DNA from 3 places in the Bradyrhizobium sp. BR 10261 genome. Region 3 is predicted to be linked to each of the others. Evidence: predicted binding sites of a transcription regulator. Region 3 holds the regulator's gene; each other region holds the start of a gene.
What was found. The regulator PhoB, encoded in region 3, activates phosphate uptake and scavenging genes when phosphate is short. The targets are predictions, from matches to a motif close to TGTCATNNANCTGTCAT.
Positions count from the first base shown of each region.

Region 1: HYH07_RS29150 (glycerophosphodiester phosphodiesterase family protein) is a predicted target of PhoB. The motif match lies at 4,712-4,728, and genes of this name have one in related genera.
Region 2: HYH07_RS15555 (YdcH family protein) is a predicted target of PhoB. The motif match lies at 4,657-4,673, and genes of this name have one in related genera.

Region 1 covers NZ_JACOFQ010000031.1:34,012-40,459, reverse strand. The annotation lists gene HYH07_RS29175 (zinc-binding dehydrogenase) at 1-437, shown strand, start outside; gene HYH07_RS29170 (NADPH-dependent FMN reductase) at 664-1,215, shown strand; gene HYH07_RS29165 (septum formation initiator family protein) at 1,387-1,704, shown strand; gene HYH07_RS29160 (GAF domain-containing protein) at 1,892-2,851, shown strand; gene adh (aldehyde dehydrogenase) at 3,117-4,634, shown strand; gene HYH07_RS29150 (glycerophosphodiester phosphodiesterase family protein) at 4,794-6,173, shown strand; gene pdhA (pyruvate dehydrogenase (acetyl-transferring) E1 component subunit alpha) at 6,428-6,448, shown strand, end outside.
Region 2 covers NZ_JACOFQ010000011.1:186,078-192,525, forward strand. The annotation lists gene HYH07_RS15540 (glycerol-3-phosphate dehydrogenase) at 1-59, opposite strand, end outside; gene HYH07_RS15545 (EAL domain-containing protein) at 98-2,776, opposite strand; gene HYH07_RS15550 (NAD(P)/FAD-dependent oxidoreductase) at 2,985-4,088, shown strand; gene HYH07_RS15555 (YdcH family protein) at 4,389-4,571, opposite strand; gene HYH07_RS15560 (YdcH family protein) at 4,901-5,107, shown strand; gene HYH07_RS15565 (hypothetical protein) at 5,278-5,484, shown strand; gene HYH07_RS15570 (hypothetical protein) at 5,508-5,759, shown strand; gene HYH07_RS15575 (GGDEF domain-containing protein) at 5,841-6,448, opposite strand, start outside.
Region 3 covers NZ_JACOFQ010000016.1:100,358-106,805, reverse strand. The annotation lists gene HYH07_RS20060 (Hsp33 family molecular chaperone) at 1-745, opposite strand, end outside; gene argF (ornithine carbamoyltransferase) at 908-1,831, opposite strand; gene HYH07_RS20050 (aspartate aminotransferase family protein) at 1,831-3,033, opposite strand; gene HYH07_RS20045 (GcrA family cell cycle regulator) at 3,500-4,012, shown strand; gene phoB (phosphate regulon transcriptional regulator PhoB) at 4,105-4,818, opposite strand; gene phoU (phosphate signaling complex protein PhoU) at 4,841-5,557, opposite strand; gene pstB (phosphate ABC transporter ATP-binding protein PstB) at 5,569-6,390, opposite strand; gene pstA (phosphate ABC transporter permease PstA) at 6,387-6,448, opposite strand, start outside.

The DNA.
Region 1 (6,448 bases), on a different contig from region 3:
ACCTCACCAATGCACTGGTTGAGACCGGCGCCACCATCGCCTTCGATGCCATCGGCGGCGGCAGGCTTGCCGGCGACATTCTCAACTGCATGGAAATCGCAATCAACAAGACCGCGAAGGAATACAGCCGCTACGGCTCCAGCGTGCACAAGCAGGTCTATGTCTACGGCGGGCTCGACGTTCGTCCGATCGAACTGCCGCGCGGCTTCGGCATGGCCTGGGGCGTCGGCGGCTGGCTGCTCACCCCGTTCCTGCAGAAGATCGGACCTGCCGATGTGGGACGGCTGCGCCAGCGCGTCGTGAGTGAATTGAAGACGACCTTTGCCAGCCACTACACCAAGGTGGTGTCGCTGCAGGAGACGCTCGATCCCGCCAACATCGCGGTCTACGCCAAACGTGCCACCGGCGAAAAATTCCTCATCAACCCAAATAAGTAATCGCGATTTGGGACGGCAGATCACCATCTGATCTCATTTTGCAGATTTGCACGAAAGATCGGGCCGCCGCTTGGCGGCCCGGTTGTTTTCGGCGACCGTCTGCTTCTAGGAAACCCAGCGTTTCCAAACCAGCGCGGTCCATGCACTTGCATCCTTTGCTCCGGATCGCTTAAGTGCCGGCGGCACTTCCCCTTCAAGGTTTCAAAGACAAGCCAAGGATAATCTGATGGCCTACAATATCGTCGTGATCGCCGGCAGCCTGCGCAAGGACAGCTTCTCGCTCAAGATCGCCAACGCGCTCGCCAAGCTCGCACCTAGCTCCCTCAAGCTCGAGGTGATCACCCCCGCGGGCATTTCGTTCTTCAACCAGGACCTCGAAGGCGCGCCGCCGGCCGACTGGCTGGCCTTCCGCGAGAAGCTGCAGAAGTCCGACGGTGTCATCTTCGTCACGCCGGAATATAACCGCGCCATCCCGGGCGTGCTGAAGAACGCCATCGACGTCGCCTCGCGCCCCTATGGCAAGAGCTCGTTCAACGGCAAGCCGGTCGGCATCATCTCGAACTCGCCGGGCCCGCTGGGCGGCGTCAGCGCCGCCAAGACGTTGCAGAACATCCTGCCGGGCATCGCCGGCCCGATCATGCAGCAGCCCGAGACCTATCTGAACGGGGTCGGCGACGCCTTCGATGCCGAGGGCAACCTGACCAAGGACTCGCTGAAGGGCGTGCTCCAGGCTTACCTCGACGCGTTTGCCGCGCACGTCGCCAAGCATCACGGGTAAGCCGCTCACTTCGTCATTCCAGGGCGATGCGAAGCATCGAGCCCGGGATCCATTTCCCGACGGAGGTTGTGGCCTGATGGATTCCGGGTTCGCGCGGCGCGCGCCCCGGAATGCCAACGACCGGGACCGGGCGTCAATACTCCCTTAACCAAGCTGGCCCATCTTGCCATCATGGTCTCCCGCGCCCGCCTCAAATCGATCCTGACCGGCCTTGCCCTCTATGCGATGGCGGCGGCCATCGTCGGCTATTTCGGCGTCAACGCCTATACCGGCAAATACGGCCTCAACGCGCGCCAGGAGCTCGACCAGGAGATCATCGCGCTGACCAGCGAGCTGGCCCAGCTCAAGCGCGAGCGTGCCCGCAGCGAGCAGCGCGTGTCGCTGCTGCGCACCGAGAAGATCGACCCTGACATGCTGGACGAGCGGGCCCGGTTCCAGCTCGACTATGTCAATCCGCACGACCTGGTTCGCATGATCCCGCAGAACTAGTGCTTTCCAGTATCCGAAACTGACGGCGAAAGCCGCCGCCGACTATTCCGAAGGTCGTAGGACCGCCGCCTTGACGCCGCCGGGGCGAGAGAGGCATTGCTTGTCCGCGCGCGATGCCGCCGCGGATTGACGGAGATCAATCGGGCTCGCGAGGCGCCGCCTAGACTGCTTTCCGGAGGAAACGGTGATGGATGGGTCAATGCCCCGGCATCACGCGGCTCGTGTCGAAGCCGCCATTGCATCAGGCCAGGCGGCTCGGTCCGCACTCGTGGCCTCGTGGCGCCGTTCGTCCCGTTTGCATCATCTCGACCCTTCCGGCCGCAGCGCGCCGCTGCGGCTGAGTGACGTCGAGCTGAGACAGGCGCGCGAGCGCATCGCGCCGCTGCTCGCCGCCGCGCAAGGCGCCATGGACCGGCTCTATCAGGCAGTTGGCGCGGCCGGCTGTTGCGTGCTGCTTGCCGATGGCGACGGTGTACCGGTCGACCGCCGTGGCACGCCGGCGGATGATGCAACATTCCAATCCTGGGGCCTGTGGACCGGCGCGCTCTGGAGCGAGGAGCACGAGGGCACCAATGGTATCGGCACCTGTGTCGTCGAGCAGCGGCCGCTGACGATCGATCGCGACCAGCACTTCTTCACCCGCAACACGCTGCTCAGCTGCACCGCCGTTCCGATCTACGATCACGAGGCGGCCTTTGCCGGCGTGCTCGACGTCTCCTCCTGCCGTGCCGACCGCACCGACGCGTTCTCCAGCCTGATCGCGCTGGCCGCGGCCGAGGCGGCGAGGCGCATCGAGGCTGATTTGTTTCGCCGCGCCTTCGCCCATGCCCGCATCGTGCTGACACAAGGACCGGACGGCCAGTCGATCGGACTCGTCGCTGTCGATGCGGACGATCTCGTGATCGGCGCGACCCGCACCGCCCGGGCCGGACTCGGGATCGTGCCGGGCAGGGCGCTGCGGCCGGTTCCCGCGGCAGACCTGCTCGGCGGCGAGCCCGCACAGGATCATCTCGCCGGCGGCCAGCGCGCGGTGCTGCAGCGGGCGCTGCTCCGCGCCGGCGGCAACGTGTCGGCCGCCGCCAAGGCCCTCGGCGTCAGCCGCGCCACGCTGCACCGGAAGCTGAAGCGGTTCGAGCTGAAGCACTGAGGCCGCTGCTTCCTCATTGGTCATTGCGAGGAGCCCTTGCGACGAAGCAATCCAGTGTCCCCAAGCAGGGATTCTGGATTGCTTCGCTGCGCTCGCAATGACGACGTGGAAGCAGAGCGTATCACCCACGACTGTCGCAGTTCTGCGACAGGTCCGCTCCACCTTCGCATCCACCCGGGCTGACAGAAAGCACCTCCCGCGAGATCGTTGGCGCAAGTCGTGAACACACGACGATTGGCGCAAACATCAACATCGGGAGTGATCAATGAACAAGGTTGAATTCCTCGGCGTCACCCAAAGCCCGTTCGCCGAACGCTACGACAATTTCATCGGCGGCAAGTTCGTGGCGCCGATCTCGGGCAAATATTTCGACAACGCCTCGCCGGTGACCGGCAAGATCGTCTGCAAGATCGCGCGCTCCGACGCACAGGACGTCGAAGCCGCCCTCGATGCGGCCCATGCCGCCAAGGCAGCCTGGGGACGCACCAGCGTCGCCGAGCGCGCTGCGATCCTCAACAAGATCGCCGATCGCATGGAGGAGAATCTCGAGCGCCTCGCGATCGCCGAGACCTGGGATAACGGCAAGCCGATCCGCGAGACCCGGGCCGCCGACCTGCCGCTCGCCATCGATCATTTCCGCTATTTCGCCGGCGTCGTCCGCGCCCAGGAAGGCTCGATCGGCGAGATCGACCACGACACGATCGCCTATCATTTCCACGAGCCGCTCGGTGTCGTCGGCCAGATCATCCCCTGGAACTTCCCCCTCCTGATGGCGTGCTGGAAGCTCGCGCCGGCGCTTGCCGCCGGCAATTGCGTGGTGCTCAAGCCCGCCGAGCAGACCCCGGCCTCGATTATCGTGTGGGCCGAGATCATCGGCGATCTCCTGCCGCCGGGCGTGCTCAACATCGTCAACGGCTTTGGCCTGGAGGCCGGCAAGCCGCTCGCCTCCAGCCCGCGGATCGCAAAAATCGCCTTCACCGGCGAGACCACGACCGGCCGGCTGATCATGCAATATGCCAGCCAGAACCTGATTCCCGTGACGCTGGAGCTCGGCGGCAAATCGCCGAACATCTTCTTCAAGGACGTCACCGCCGAAGACGACGATTTCTTCGACAAGGCGATCGAAGGCTTTGTCATGTTCGCGCTGAACCAGGGCGAGGTCTGCACCTGTCCGAGCCGGGCGCTGGTCCACGCCGATATCTACGATCGCTTCATGGAGCGGGCGCTGAAGCGCGTCGCCGCCATCAAGCAGGGCGATCCGCGTGCGGCCGACACCATGATCGGCGCGCAAGCCTCCAGCGAGCAGCTCGCAAAGATCCTGTCCTATATCGACATTGGCAAAGAGGAGGGCGCGAAGGTGCTGGCCGGCGGCGGACGCGCCGAGCTCGGCGGCGACCTCTCGGGCGGCTTCTACGTCCAGCCGACGGTGTTCGAAGGCCACAACAAGATGAGGATCTTCCAGGAGGAGATTTTTGGCCCCGTGGTCTCGGTCACGACCTTCAAGTCCGACGACGAAGCGCTCGCGATCGCCAACGACACGCTCTATGGCCTCGGGGCCGGCGTCTGGAGCCGCGACGCCAACCGCTGCTACCGCTTCGGCCGGGCGATCCAGGCCGGCCGGGTCTGGACCAATTGCTACCATGCCTATCCCGCCCATGCCGCCTTCGGTGGCTACAAGCAGTCGGGCGTCGGTCGCGAGACCCACAAGATGATGCTCGATCACTATCAGCAGACCAAGAACCTCCTGGTCAGCTACAGCCCGAAGAAGCTCGGCTTCTTCTGATCGACAGGTCTGATTGAGAAGGCACAGGCGGCGTTGGAAGGGCGCCGCCTGTGCACATCCGTGACCGCCCGACCCGCCGTCATCCGTCTGTCAGATTATTGAGACAAGACGACAGCCGATCGCGACGACGCGATGCGAGGCACAGAGGGAGGCGCGGCCATGACGAACAATCTCTTGCGGCGGAAGATGCATGTCAGAGCGATGCTGCTCGGCGCGGCCTTGGCGTTGCTGGTGCCGTCGATGGCGGTGGCCCAGTCTGCGCCATCGGGTGCCAAGCCGTTTCTGACCGTCGACGGAAAGGCGCCGCTGATCCTCGGACATCGCGGCGTGCCGGGGCTGGTGCCCGAAGAGACCGAGGCCTCCTACGAGCTCGCGGCCGCGCTCGGAACCGACGCGCTCGAAGAGGATCTGCACCTCACCAAGGACTGCGTCCTGGTCGCGCGTCACAACCCCTGGCTGGCCGACAACACCAATGTGGCCGACGTGGCGAAGACCAACACAGCGGTCGCAGCCCGCAAGCGCACAGTATCAGGTGTGCGCGTCAAGGCGCCGGCCGCCGCCGGCACGCCGGCCGACTATCTCACGGATCTCACCGATCCCTCCGATCCCAAATCGGTGCTGAAGTCATTGATCGTCGACGGTGAGGATCACACCAATGATTGGTCGCTCACCGACTTCACCATGGCCGAGCTGAAGCAGTGGATCCGCGGCACCACCTACGATGCGGCCAATGAGCGGCCGAAGATCTTCAACGGCAAATTCCCCGTCATCAGCTTCCAGGACATCCTCGATATCGCCAAGGCCAAGAGCAAGGAGACGGGGCGTCCCATCCTGGTCTATCCGGAAACCAAGAATCCGACCTGGAACAATGCCCAGGCAATCGCAAACGGCTGCGGCGCGCCGGGCAGCCGTCCGTTGGAAGATGCCCTGATCAAGATCATCAACGACAACGGCCTCAACACCAAGGACGCGCCCATCCTGGTTCAGAGCTTCGAGCCCGGCAGCCTGAAATATATGCGTAACCATGGCCTTCAGACCCGGCAGGTGCAGCTCATCGACGGCAACGGCATCGACTTCAAGACCGGCAAGGTGCTGCTCGACAACATCACCAATTCACGTCCGTTCGACTGGACGGTGGCGGGCGATGCACGCTTGTATGATGCGATGCTGACGCCTGAGGGCCTCGCCGAGATCAAGACCTATGCCGAAGGCATCGGTCCGTGGAAGCCCTATATCGTTCCGCTTAAGGTCGCCTTGTGGAAGGACACCAATGCCGACGGCACGCCCTACAAGGGATCGACACCGGCAGCTTCGACCCAGGAGGCGACCGGCCTGATTGCCGATGCGCACAAGCTCGGCCTGTTCGTCCACGTCTTCACGTTCCGTAACGAGAAGAAATATCTTGCAGCCGACTATCACGCCGATCCGGCCAAGGAATATCTCAAATTTTTCCGGCTTGGCGTCGATGGCGTCTTCACCGACTTCACGCACACTGGCGTTGCCGCCCGCGCTGCGTATTTGCGCGAGCTGGGCTGGTAGGTCCGGCGGTTCGAATCGGACACGCCGCGGGGCTCGGCACCCGAGATATGCGTGTCCGATGTCGTCGCCGCGCTTGTGTGCAGAGCTCTCGCAGGCGCGGAGCTAATGTTGCCTGATCCAGCGCCAAAAGTTTTGCAAAATTTCGGCCACGCTGCAGTGCGGCATAATGAAAGTCGTCCTATGCCGCTGCGGTGCTTTCACACCCGATTGAGTTAGGTTAGAGAGGACCTAGATTTCTCTGACCCGGAATTCCCATGGCCGCACCCAAGAAAGCC
Region 2 (6,448 bases), on a different contig from region 3:
CGGGCAAGGCTGACACCGTTCAGGCCACCACCGATGATCGCGAGGTCGTAATCCGCCATGAAACCGTGAAAGGGAGCGAGCCAAGTACCCGCCACCACTAGCCGGTCTTGAGCGCAAGCTCCATGGCCTCGCCGCGGCCGACGAGGTCGGCATATTTTCCGATGGGCAGCGGCTTGCCGAGCAGATAACCCTGCACACCGTCGCAGCCCTCCTTGGCAAGGAAAGCGAGCTGATCGAGCGTCTCGACGCCCTCGGCGATGATTGACATTTCGAGGCCGTGGCCGAGATCGATCACGGCGCGAACGATCGCCGCCGATTGCGGGTTGCGGCCGAGATTCATGATGAAGGCGCGATCGATCTTGATCTTGTCGAACGGGAAGGCCTGGAGATAGCTCAGCGAGGAATAACCGCTGCCGAAATCGTCCATCGAGATACGAACGCCCAGCGCCTTCAGACGGCGCAGCAGCGCCAGGCCGCGATCAAAGTCCTCGATCAGCACGCCTTCGGTGATTTCCAGCTCGAGCCGGCCGGGCGCAAGCCCCGTCTCGATCAGGATCGAATGGACGAGACCGACCACGTCACCGTGCATGAACTGCGCCGGCGACAGATTGACCGCGACCTGCATTGGCTTCGGCCACGACGCCGCCTCGCGGCAGACCTCGCGCAGGATCCATTCGCCCATCTCGACGATCAGGCCGCTTTCTTCCGCGATCGGGATGAATTCGGCCGGCGAGACCTGGCCGCGCACCGGGTGCTGCCAGCGCGCCAAGGCCTCGAAGCCGATGATCTCGCTCTCGGCAACGCTGTTGCGCGCGATGCCCTGCGGCTGGAACGCCAGCGAAAGCTCGCCATTCTTGATCGCCTTTGACAGGTCCTGGTGCAGCACGCGGCGGTCGCGGATCTGCTGGTCCATCTCGGGCTGGTAGAGGCTGATCGTGCCGCGCGATTTCTGCTTGGCGCGGAACAGAGCTGCGCCGGCATTGGCGAGCAGCGAGGCACCATCGGGACCATTGTGCGGAAAGACCGACATGCCGGTGGTGATACCGGCGCGGACCGCGCGGCCGTCGATGTGGAATTCCGGCGCGAGCGCCTCGTCAAGCTGCTGCGCCAGCGTGAGGCCCGCGTCGGGCTGCTTGCCGTCGATGATCAGGCCGAACTCGTCGCCGGACAGGCGCGCCACCAGGCCGCCGCGTGCTGTGTCCTGCAGCCGCTGCGCCACCTCGATCAACAGCTTGTCGCCAAGCGCATGGCCGAACACGTCGTTGACCTCCTTGAGGCCGTCGAGATCGACGCACAGGACCGCGAACTCCTCGTCGGTGCCTTCGCAGGCTTCGATCATCTGGGTCAGCGCCTGAAGGAAGGCAGCGCGGTTCGGCAAATCGGTGAGGCCGTCGTGGTAGGCCATGTGCGCCATCCGCGACTCGGTCTGCCGGCGGTTGGTGACATCCTCATGGGTCTTGATCAGATATTGCGGCTCACCGGAATCGTTGAGCACGGTGGCACGCCGGGTCAGGAACAGGCGCAAGCCGTCCTTGGTGGAGATCGGATGCTCCTCGGTGATCATCCCGCGTTTTTTGATGGCGGCCTCGTCGCGCGCGATGATCAGCTTGGCTTCCTTGGCATTGAAGATGTCGGAGGCAGTCAGGCCGGTGGCTTCCTCGCGCCGGCGGTTCAGAATCGTCTCGGCGCTGCGGTTGGCGAGCAGGTAGCGGCCGTCCTTGACCTGCTCCACGATCAACGCCACCGGAATGTTGTCGACCACAAGCTCGAGGAACTTCTTGGTGCTTTCCAGCTCCATCGACAGCGATTGCCGATCGGTGATGTTCTCGAACACGATCAGCAGGAACTCCGGCTTGTTGCTCTCGTTGCGGACCACGATCCGGATCGAGGCCACCTTGCGCCGGGCCGCGTCGACCTCGACCTCGAATTCGTTGCGATATTGTCCTCCGGGCGCCAGCAATGCGGCCCGATCGGTCGCCTCGATGCTGTCAGCCGATTTCAGGCCGAACAGCTCGCGCGCATTCTTGCCGACGACCTGGTCCCGCGAAAAGCCCCAGAAGTGCTCATAGGCCCGGTTGGCGAAGATATAACGACCGTCCTCGATGTTCTTCGCGGCGACGCAAGCCGGAACGTTGTCCAGCACCGTTTCCAGGAACTGCTTGGTCGAGGCGAGCTGCCGCGAGAGTGCGCGCTGCTCGCTGACGTCGAGATGGGTCGCCACCGAGCCGCCATTGGGCAGCACGAAGTACTTAACCAGAATGGCGCGGCCATCGGACAGTTCCGTGACCAGGCCATTAGGACTCGCCGCCTTCTCGTAGAACTCATCGTCAGAAACGCCAAGAACGCCGCGTTTGCGGCGCAACCCGAGGATGTCGTAGCCGGTCATGCCGGTCCACAGGTCCGAGCGCGCAAGACCGTAGATTTCGAGATAGCGGTCGTTGCAGAAGATGATGCGCCGCTGCGCATCCGTCATCACCACGCCCTGGTTGAGATTGTTCATGGCGGAGGAGATGAAGGCGTTGCGCCGCAACTGCGAACGGTTGCTCCGGCGCTGGGCGGAGTGGATCCACAGCGCGATAGCAACCAGGAACGCGCAGACGACAACGCCGCCGATCAGGGCTTCCCAGACCAGAATGGGATCGACATCGCCAAGCTGGTTGAGCGAAACGAATCCGTTGGCATAGGCACGCGAAGGCGCGACCGCGCTGGTCAGGCACACGAGGGCCTGTACAGCAATCGGAAGCATGCTGCCTTCCTGCCAGTTCTTCTCAGCCATCGGCCACCCGCAATTTCAACTGCGGATTGTCTGGCTTCACGGGTTTGGATCGGGTAAACGCCTGTAGGCCCAACAGAAAAATGTGACGTGAAATACGGCAATTGCCCTGACATGATAAATGCTTTCTTAACGGATAACGCCCGCGCAGCGCGTTTCCCAGGCAAACCGGAACCATCGGCACCACCTTCGTCGGGACTTCTGCATCGCCATGGATAGGGTGGATTGCGTCGTCGTCGGAGCCGGCGTGATCGGGCTCGCGGTGGCAAGGAGGCTCGCACAGGCCGGGCGCGAGGTGATCGTGCTCGAGGAAGCCGAGGCCATCGGCACCGTGACCTCCTCACGCAACAGCGAAGTGATCCATGCCGGGATCTACTACCGTGCCGGAAGCTGGATGGCGCGCATGTGCGTCAGCGGCAAGCATGCGCTGTATCGCTATTGCGACGAGCGCGGCATTCCGCACAAGAACTGCGGCAAGCTGATCGTCGCGACCAATGCGAATGAAACCGAGAAGCTGCAATCGATCAAGGCGCATGCCGAGGCCAATGGCGTGCTCGACATGCAGTTGCTGTCCGGCGAGGCCGCGCGCGCGCTGGAGCCGGCTCTGGCCTGCGACGCCGCCCTGCTGTCGCCGTCGACAGGCATCATCGACAGCCATGCCTATATGCTCTCACTGCGGGGTGAGGCCGAGGAGGCGGGCGCGGCCTTTGCGTTTCACACGCCGCTGATCCGCGCCAAGGCGGAGGCGGGCGTGATCGAGCTCGAAGCCGGCGGCGAAGCGCCGATGACGTTGCAATGCGACCTGCTCGTCAATGCCGCGGGATTGTCGGCGACATCAGTAGCGCGCCACATCGACGGCATGCCGATCGACCGGATTCCGCCGGCCTATCTCGCCAAGGGCAATTATTTCAGCTGCAATGCGCGCGCGCCGTTCTCGCGCCTGATCTATCCGGTGCCCGAACCCGGCGGGCTTGGGGTGCATCTGACGCTGGACATGGCAGGACAGGCGCGATTCGGCCCCGATGTCGAATGGATCGAGACGATCGACTATGAGGTCGATCCGTCGCGCGCCGAGCGGTTCTATCCTGCAATCCGCAAATACTGGCCGACGCTGCCCGATGGCGCGTTGATGCCGAGTTATTCGGGCATCCGCCCCAAGATCGTACCGCCGGCGGTGGCAACGCAGGATTTTCTCATGCAGGGTCCGCGCGACCATGGTGTCGCAGGACTGATCAATCTGTTCGGCATCGAATCGCCGGGACTGACGTCGTCGCTCGCGATCGCGGACCACGTCGCAGAGCTCGCGGAAATCTAGAGCACGATCCGGAATAGCGTGAAGCGGTTTTCCCTCGCGACATCAGCGGAACGCGTTTGCGCGGAGATCATGCTCAAACAAAGAGCTAAAGCGCGATGACGATTCAACCCAATCTCATCGCGCTTGAGAGAGCGCTTGCGCGCGAAGTGAAAATCGGTTCGCGTCAAGAAAACGCGTCCAAATAAAACCCGCTGCACGACGATGATCGCGCGGGTGCGCACCTTGCCGCAGGGACGAGCGCAAAGGCTTTCGTCCCTGCCTGAAAGGATACGATCAAACTTGACGCTGTTACGGGGGTTACTAGTGAAGCGTGTCGCCGGTCTGCTTCAGTCGTTCAATCTGGTCCTTGACCATCAGTTTGCGGCGCTTCAACTCAACAATTTGCAGGTCGTCTGTTGAAAGGTGCACGAGCGCTTCGTGCAATTCGTTTTCGAGAGTTTTGTGCTTCCGTTCCAATTCAACCAGATGTGCCTGAATTGTCATTCGAAACCTCCTCGGTAGGGGTGAACCTTGGATTCGATCCGGACGCGCAAGTGTACATCAGCGATTCGTTCTGTCGATATGTATCCGTCGTTAGACGGTCATTTTTGAAAATTCATATGTAATGAAGCGTGAGTAAGGAACCGCGCGTCGAAAAATCCATGATATCAATGTGCTTGCGCCGCGCGCTTCCCGAATCGTCGAAATATCTTGCGGGAGAGGGGTGCAGGAGGGCCGCAGATCGCTTGCGATCACGCCGCGCAAGGACGATAATTTCCACAGGGCATCCACAGCCTTGATCTCAAGCCTTTCGGTTTTCGGCCACCGCAGACATGACCCATGAAGACGAGCGTGAACTCGAAGCCGAGCTCACCCGGTTGCAGCAGGAACACCGAGATCTCGACGCGGCGATCGATGCACTGCATCAATCGCCTGCCCCCGACCTGTTGCGGTTGCAGCGGTTGAAGAAACGCAAGCTGTTGTTGCGGGACCGTATCGCGTTCATCGAAGACCAGATTACCCCTGACATCATTGCCTGATCCGTGAGCGGTCGCGGATTTGCCGCCACGTGAATCCACTTGACTCAAAAAGAACAAAAGAAGAACATCAATCCCACCGCCCCAAGAACACCTAAGGCTAACGCCCAAGGCTAACACCCAAGGCTAACGCCCACAGCTAATACCCAAGGACACCCGCAAGGACACCGCCGATGTCAGTCCCAGCCCTTCTCGACCACAGCCACTATGAACAGGCCTGCGATCAGGCGATCGCGATGTGCGACGGCAACCTGCGCAGCACCATCAAAGCGCTGATCATGGCCAACGAATATCTGGAAGCCGAGCTGGAAGAATTGCAGGCGGCGATTTCCGCCGGCTGCATTCCGGAGGCTTCGCGCAGCAGGAGCAGCGCCGCCTAAGACCCCACCATTGGAGCAACGCCATGTCAGATGTGACCTACTACGTTGCAATGCCCTTCCTGATCGATGCCGACGGATCGCCTGTCGCGGGCGCGGCAGAAGAATGCCAGAGCCCTACGGCCGCGCTGCGGCGCGCCGAAGCCTTAGCACGCGGCACCGGCCATATCGGCGCAGTCGCGTTCAGTCGCAGCGGCGATCCCATGACCGGTGAATTCGGCGATGCCACGCTGCTGCGCAAATTCGGCAACGTGCCGGAAGATCTCGCAACACTGTAGAGTCTTATTGTTTGAGCATGATCTCTTCGGAAAACCGCTGCACACTTTGCGCTAAAGCGGCCCTTCGGGTCGGATCATGCGCTAGCTGATCCCCGGCTCGTGGCGCCGGTGCGCCTTGCGCACATACATGGCGGCATCGGCCTCCTCCAGCGCACGAGCAGCATCTGAGTGCGCACCGAGCAGCGCGACACCGGCGGAGGCGCCCGCGGTCACGTGCTGCCCGCGAAAGGTGAACGACAAATCGTCGATCGCCTGCTCCAGGATGGCAGCCTTCGCCTTGGCGTCGGTCTCGCTGAGATTCCACAACAGCAGAGCAAACTCATCGCCACCGCGACGGCCGACCACATCCGACGCGCGGATCTGTCGCGTCAGCGTGTTCGCAATCGCCTTGAGCACCTCGTCGCCGGCAGCATGGCCGAAGGAATCATTGATCGGCTTCAGCCGGTCGACGTCGAGCACGATCAGCGCACCGCTGGCACGGTAGCGCTTCATGTAAGCGATGGCGCGCTGGAGCTCGCGCTCGAAGCCGCGCCGGTTGGGAATGTCGAGCAGGAAATCGGTGTCCGCTGCAGCCTCGAGCTCGGCGATGCGTCGAAGCGCCTGCGCGAGCTTGGTCCGCAGGTTGCGGATGGTCGCCTTGCTGCTGTCCTTGCCGGCCTCCTTGGCGCCGATAGCGGTCACGCGACGCG
Region 3 (6,448 bases):
CGATCAGCGAGCGCGCCTCGACCCAGGCATCGTCTTCGGCGACGCTGTGAGCCTCAAGGCCCTCGGGCGCATCGCCGGGATGCAGATCGGCCTGCCGCGCGCGCTCCGGCGCCTTTGGCAAAAATTGCATCAGCATGCCGCCGGCGCGCCAGCGGTGCTTGCCGCCGTCGCTCGAGCGCCACTCCTCGCCGACCGCAAGGCGCACGCGCGTCGGGATCTGCTCGGAGCGCAGGAAATATTCGTGGGCGGCGTCTTCCAGGCTGCCGCCGTCGAGCGCGACCAGGCCCTGGTAACGGCTCATATCGGGCCCCTGGTCGATGGTCATGGCGAGATGACCGCGGCCGAGCAGCGTGCCGGAATTCATTCCAGCGTTCTTGGCATCACCGAGGCGCTCGGCATCGAAGCGCGCATAGGCGCGCAGGCGATCGGGCGCCTGATAGTCGACCACCAGGAACGACACCGGCCCGTCGGTCTGGGCCTGCAGGATGAAGCGGCCCTCGAATTTGAGCGCCGAGCCGAGCAGCGTCGTCAGCACGATGGCTTCGCCGAGCAACTTGCCGACCGGTGCGGGATAATCATGCTTGGTCAGGATGTCGTCGAGCGCCGGGCCAAGCCGCACCAGACGGCCGCGCACATCGAGCGCATCGACCTCGTAGGGCAGCACGGCGTCATCGACGGGAACTGCGGAAGGCGCGCGAACCGGGCTTTCGGGCCTGGTTTTCATGTCGGGGGATTGGGAAACCATGGCGCTTTATCTGGGGTCGGAGGGCGGAAATGGAAGCCCCCCGCATTCCGTGCTCAGAATGGCGGGCGGCGTAGCCCGGATGGAGCGCAGCGCAATCCGGGGAAGCCTTTCCGCGTTAAGAACCCCGGATTTCGCTGCGCTCCATCCGGGCTACAAGTGAGCCTACTTCACCGCGTCAAAACACCAGGCCAGAATGCCCTTCTGCGCGTGCAGGCGGTTTTCGGCCTCGTCGAACACGACTGACTGCGGGCCGTCGATCACCTCGTCGGTCACCTCCTCGCCGCGATGGGCGGGCAGGCAGTGCATGAACAGCGCATCGGGTTTGGCCAGCGACATCAGCTTGGCATTGACCTGGTAGGGCTTGAGCACGTTGTGACGGTGCTCGCCCTCCTTGTCGCCCATCGACACCCAGGTGTCGGTGACAACGCAATCTGCGCCCTTCACGGCGGCCTCGGGATCGGTGCCGAGCACGATCGGCGCGTCCGTCGCCTTGATCCAGTCGCGCATCACCTTCTTCGGGGCAAGCTCCGGCGGCGTTGCGACGTTGAGCTTGAACTTGAAGCGTTCGGCGGCATGCGCCCAGGACGCCAGCACGTTGTTGTCGTCGCCGGTCCAGGCCACGGTGCGGCCCTCGATCGGGCCGCGATGCTCCTCATAGGTCATGAGGTCGGCCATCACCTGACACGGATGCGAACGCCGCGTCAGGCCATTGATCACAGGAACGGTGGCATTCGCCGCGAGCTCCAGCAGCGCCTCATGGTTGAGGATGCGGATCATGATGGCGTCGACATAGCGCGACAGCACGCGCGCGGTATCGGCAATGGTCTCGCCGCGGCCGAGCTGCATCTCGGCACCGGTGAGCATGATGGGCTCGCCGCCGAGCTGGCGCATGGCGACGTCGAACGAGACGCGCGTGCGGGTCGACGGACGCTCGAAGATCATGGCCAGCGTCTTGCCCTCGAGCGGACGCACCGGCTGATGCGCCTTCTGCTTCGCCTTCATGGCGGAGGAGGCCGCGAGCATGCTCTTGAGCTCCGACAGCGGCAGCTCGTTGATATCGAGGAAGTGCTTGGGTGCCTTGCTCATCAGCTTGCCGCCCGCTTGTTGCCTGACAGCGCCGTGCAGGCGCGTTCGAGCCTGACGATGCTGTCCTCGATTTCCGCCTCGGTGACGATCAAGGGCGGCAGGAAGCGCACGACATTGTCGCCGGCGCCGACGGTGAGCAGCTTCTCGTTGCGCAAGGCTGCGACCAGATCACCCGATGGCACCACGGCCTTGATGCCGATCAAGAGCCCCTCGCCGCGGATTTCGCTGACGATATCGGGGTGACGGTCGATCACGGAGGCGAGCTTCTGCTTGAGCAGCAGCGACATCTTCTGCACGTGGTCGAAGAAGCCGGGCTTGAGCATGACGTCGAGCACGGCGTTCGCGGCCGCGATCGCCAGCGGATTGCCGCCGAAGGTCGAGCCGTGCGAGCCGGGGCCCATGCCGGCGGCCGCATCTGCAGTCGCCAGGATCGCACCGATCGGAAAACCGCCGCCGAGCGCTTTCGCCAGCGACATCACGTCGGGTGTGACGCCGGTGCGGCGATGGGCGAAGAGATCGCCGGTGCGGCCCATGCCGGTCTGCACCTCGTCGAAGGCCAGCAGCAAGCCTTTCTCGTCGCAGAGCTGGCGGAGCGCCTTGAGGAAGGCTGATGTCGCCGGACGCACACCGCCCTCGCCCTGGATCGGCTCGATCAGGATGCCGGCGGTATGTGGACCGATCGCCTTCTTCACGGCCTCGATGTCGCCATGCGGGACCTGGTCGAAGCCGTCCATCGGCGGACCGAAGCCTTCGAGATATTTTGCCGATCCCGTCGCGGCCAGCGTCGCGAGCGTGCGGCCGTGGAAGGCGCCCTCGAAGGTGATGATGCGATAGCGCTCCGGATGGCCCTTGGAGAAGTGATGATGGCGGACCAGCTTGATCACGCCCTCCAGCGCCTCGGCGCCGGAATTACAGAAGAACACGAAGTCGGCAAAGCTCTCATTGCAAAGACGCGCAGCGAGCTTCTCGCCGTCAGGGCTCTGGAACAGGTTCGACATGTGCCAGAGTTTCGTGGCCTGCTCCTGCAGCGCCTTGACCAGCGCCGGATGGGCATGGCCGAGTGCATTGACCGCAACGCCCGAGGTGAAATCGAGATAGCGATCGCCATTGGTTGCGATCAACCAGACGCCTTCACCGCGCTCAAAACCGATATCGGCCCTGGCGAAAACGGGGAGCAAATGCGGCGCGGCGCTGTTGGTCATGACGATCTCTTTGGTGGTCATCAGGATGTTTCGGACGGCCTGAACACGCATGGCGCAGCGCGTCATTTGGCCCGGAAAACGAAACGTGCCGCCTTTTAAGGGCGGCACGCGCGACTATCTTATGCTTGGCAATACGGGTGTCAATGCCGCCCGGAAAGCCTCGCGAAACGCTGAATCCGTAGTCTTGCGGTGGCGATTTTGCGGGATTTTCGCCACGGAACATGTGGACGCGAGTCGGCGGACTCTTGCGCGTGAGTCACGGCATATTGTAGCGTTTGGCTTGTCAGATACGACATCTCGTGCAGCGGTTCTGATCCCAAAAGTCCTCATGTACCGGCGTAAACGTTCGGGCGCATCTGGTGCGCCCGGCGAGCCTTAAGGGATTCTGGCGGCACGGGTTTTTCGAAGCTTAGGCATTCGTCGTGAGGCCCCGCAGATGGCTGGCGCCGGCGAAGGAAAGGATGCAATGACGGTTTTGACCTGGTCAGATGATCGCGTCGAGCAGCTGAAAAAGCTCTGGGAGGCCGGACTTTCGGCCAGCCAGATCGCCGCTGAGCTTGGAAACGTGACCCGCAACGCCGTAATCGGCAAGGTGCACAGGCTCGGCCTGTCCGGCCGCGCCAAGAGCCCCTCATCAGCAGCTCCGCGGCCGCGCAAGGCGCGTCCCGCGCAGCACATGATGCGGGTGAGCCGCCCCATGGCGCGCGGCAACACCGCGCTTGCGCAAGCTTTCGAGGTCGAGGTCGAGGCTGAACCTGTTACCTACGACAACGTTGTGCCGATGAGCCAGCGGCTCTCGTTGCTCGAATTGAACGAGGCCACCTGCCACTGGCCGGTCGGCGATCCCTCAAGCCCGGATTTCTTCTTCTGCGGCGGCAAGGCGCTCTCCGGCCTGCCCTACTGCGCCCAGCACTCGCGCGTGGCGTATCAGCCGGCGGCGGATCGCCGACGGGCGCCGGCGAAGCCGGGCACGCGCTGAGTACTTGGTTCAGACGACATCGTCGCGGTACAGGCCGGGACGAAAAAAAGCGCGCCACCTGGCGCGCTTTTTTTTGTTTGCTGGCGGGCAGCTTAGCTTGACGTCTGCTCGGCCTTCGCGAAGCGATCGTCGAGCGCGTAGCCTGCGCCGCGAACGGTGCGGATCGGGTCCTGCTCGCGGCCGAGATTGAGCAGCTTGCGCAGGCGGCCGATATGCACGTCGACGGTGCGTTCGTCGATATAGATGTCGCGGCCCCAGACGCTGTCGAGTAGCTGCTCGCGCGAGAACACCCGGCCGGGATGCTCCAGGAAGAACTCCAGCAGGCGATATTCGGTCGGTCCGAGATCGATCGGCCGGCCCGAGCGCGCCACGCGGCGCTTCTCGCGATCGAGCTCGATGTCGCCGAAGGCGAGCACGGTCGCGAGCCGCTCGGGGCTGGCGCGCCGCAGCAGGCCCTTCACCCGCGCGAGCAGCTCGGGCACCGAGAACGGCTTGACGATGTAATCGTCGGCGCCGGTGGCAAGGCCCCTGACACGCTCGCTCTCCTCGCCGCGCGCGGTGAGCATGATGATCGGCAGCTGCTTGGTGTCGGATCGCGTCCGCAACCGGCGGCATAGCTCGATCCCGGACAGGCCCGGCAACATCCAGTCGAGCACGATCAGATCGGGGATGTGCTCCTTGAGGCGGGTGTCGGCGTCGTCGCCGCGCATCACCGTCTCCACGTCATAGCCGTCGCCTTCGAGGTTGTAGCGGAGAAGCTCGGTCAGAGCTTCCTCGTCCTCAACCACCATAATGCGTGCGCCCATGGGCTCGTCGCTCCTTGCGTAATCAGGTGTTCGGGACCGTCGTGGCGAACGTCGTCATGTCGCCCTTCGGCCGCTTGTCGGTGATGGCCTGGCCTTCGATCATGTAGAATACGGTCTCGGCGATGTTGGTGGCGTGGTCGCCGATCCGCTCGATGTTCTTGGCGCAGAACATCAGATGGATGCAGAACGAGATGTTGCGCGGATCCTCCATCATGTAGGTGAGGAGCTCGCGGAACAGCGAGGTGCAGATGGCATCGACTTCCTCGTCACCCTTCCACACCGCCATCGCCGCCGGCAGATCGTGCGCGGCATAGGCGTCCAGCACCGATTTGACCTGCTGCTGCACGAGGTCTGTCATGTGCTCGAGGCCGCGGAACAGCTTGAGCGGATGGAAATCCGTCTCCAGCGCCGCGACGCGCTTGCCCATGTTCTTGGCGAGGTCGCCGATGCGCTCGAGGTCGGTCGCAACCCGCATGGCGCCGACGATCTCGCGCAAGTCCACCGCCATCGGCTGGCGGCGCGCGATGGTCAGCACGGCGCGCTCCTCGATCTTCTTCTGGAGCGCGTCGAGCTCGGCATCGATGGTGACGACGCGCTGGCCCAGCGCGACGTCGCGGCGGATCAGCGCATCGACGGAATCGACGATCATGCGCTCGGCGATGCCGCCCATCTCGGCGACCAGGCGGGTGAGCTCCTGAAGGTCGGTGTCGAAGGCTTTTGCGGTATGTTCGGAAGCCATGTCCTGTCTCCTCAGCCGAACCGGCCGGTGATGTAATCCTGCGTGCGCCGGTCCGACGGCGACGTGAAGATCTTGCTGGTGTCGTCGAACTCGATCAGCTCGCCCAGATACATGAAGGCGGTCTTGTCGGAGACGCGGGCCGCCTGCTGCATGTTGTGGGTGACGATCGCGATGGTGTAGTTCTCGGACAGTTCCTGGATCAGCTCCTCGACCTTGGCGGTCGAGATCGGATCGAGCGCCGAGCAGGGTTCGTCGAACAGGATCACTTCAGGCCGCACCGCGACGGTGCGGGCGATGCAGAGGCGCTGCTGCTGGCCGCCCGAGAGCGACAGGCCGGAGGCGTTGAGCTTGTCCTTGACCTCGTTCCACAGCGCGCCGCCGCGCAGCGCCTTCTCGACGCGGTCGTCCATCTCGGACTTCGAGATCTTCTCATAGAGGCGGATGCCGAAGGCGATGTTCTCGTAGATCGTCATCGGGAACGGCGTCGGCTTCTGGAACACCATGCCGACGCGGGCGCGCAGCAGGTTGAGATCCAGCTTGGGGTCGAGGATGTTGGTCTGGTCCAGCATCAGCTGACCGGTGACGCGCTGGCCCGGATAGAGGTCATACATCCGGTTGAAGATGCGCAGCAGGGTCGACTTGCCGCAACCGGACGGGCCGATGAAGGCGGTGACGCGGTTGGTACCGAGCGTCAGATTGATGTTCTTCAGCGCCTGGTGCTCGCCGTAATAGAAATTGAGGTTGCGCACCGTCACCTTGGCCGGAGCTTCCGGCAGCGGCTGCTGCGAGGCGAGGTGAGCGTTGGAGCTCACGGATACGGACAGGTCGGTCATTTTGCGGTCCTCTCGGCACCGAGGATGCGGGCGCCAATGTTCAGGGCAAGCACGGTGA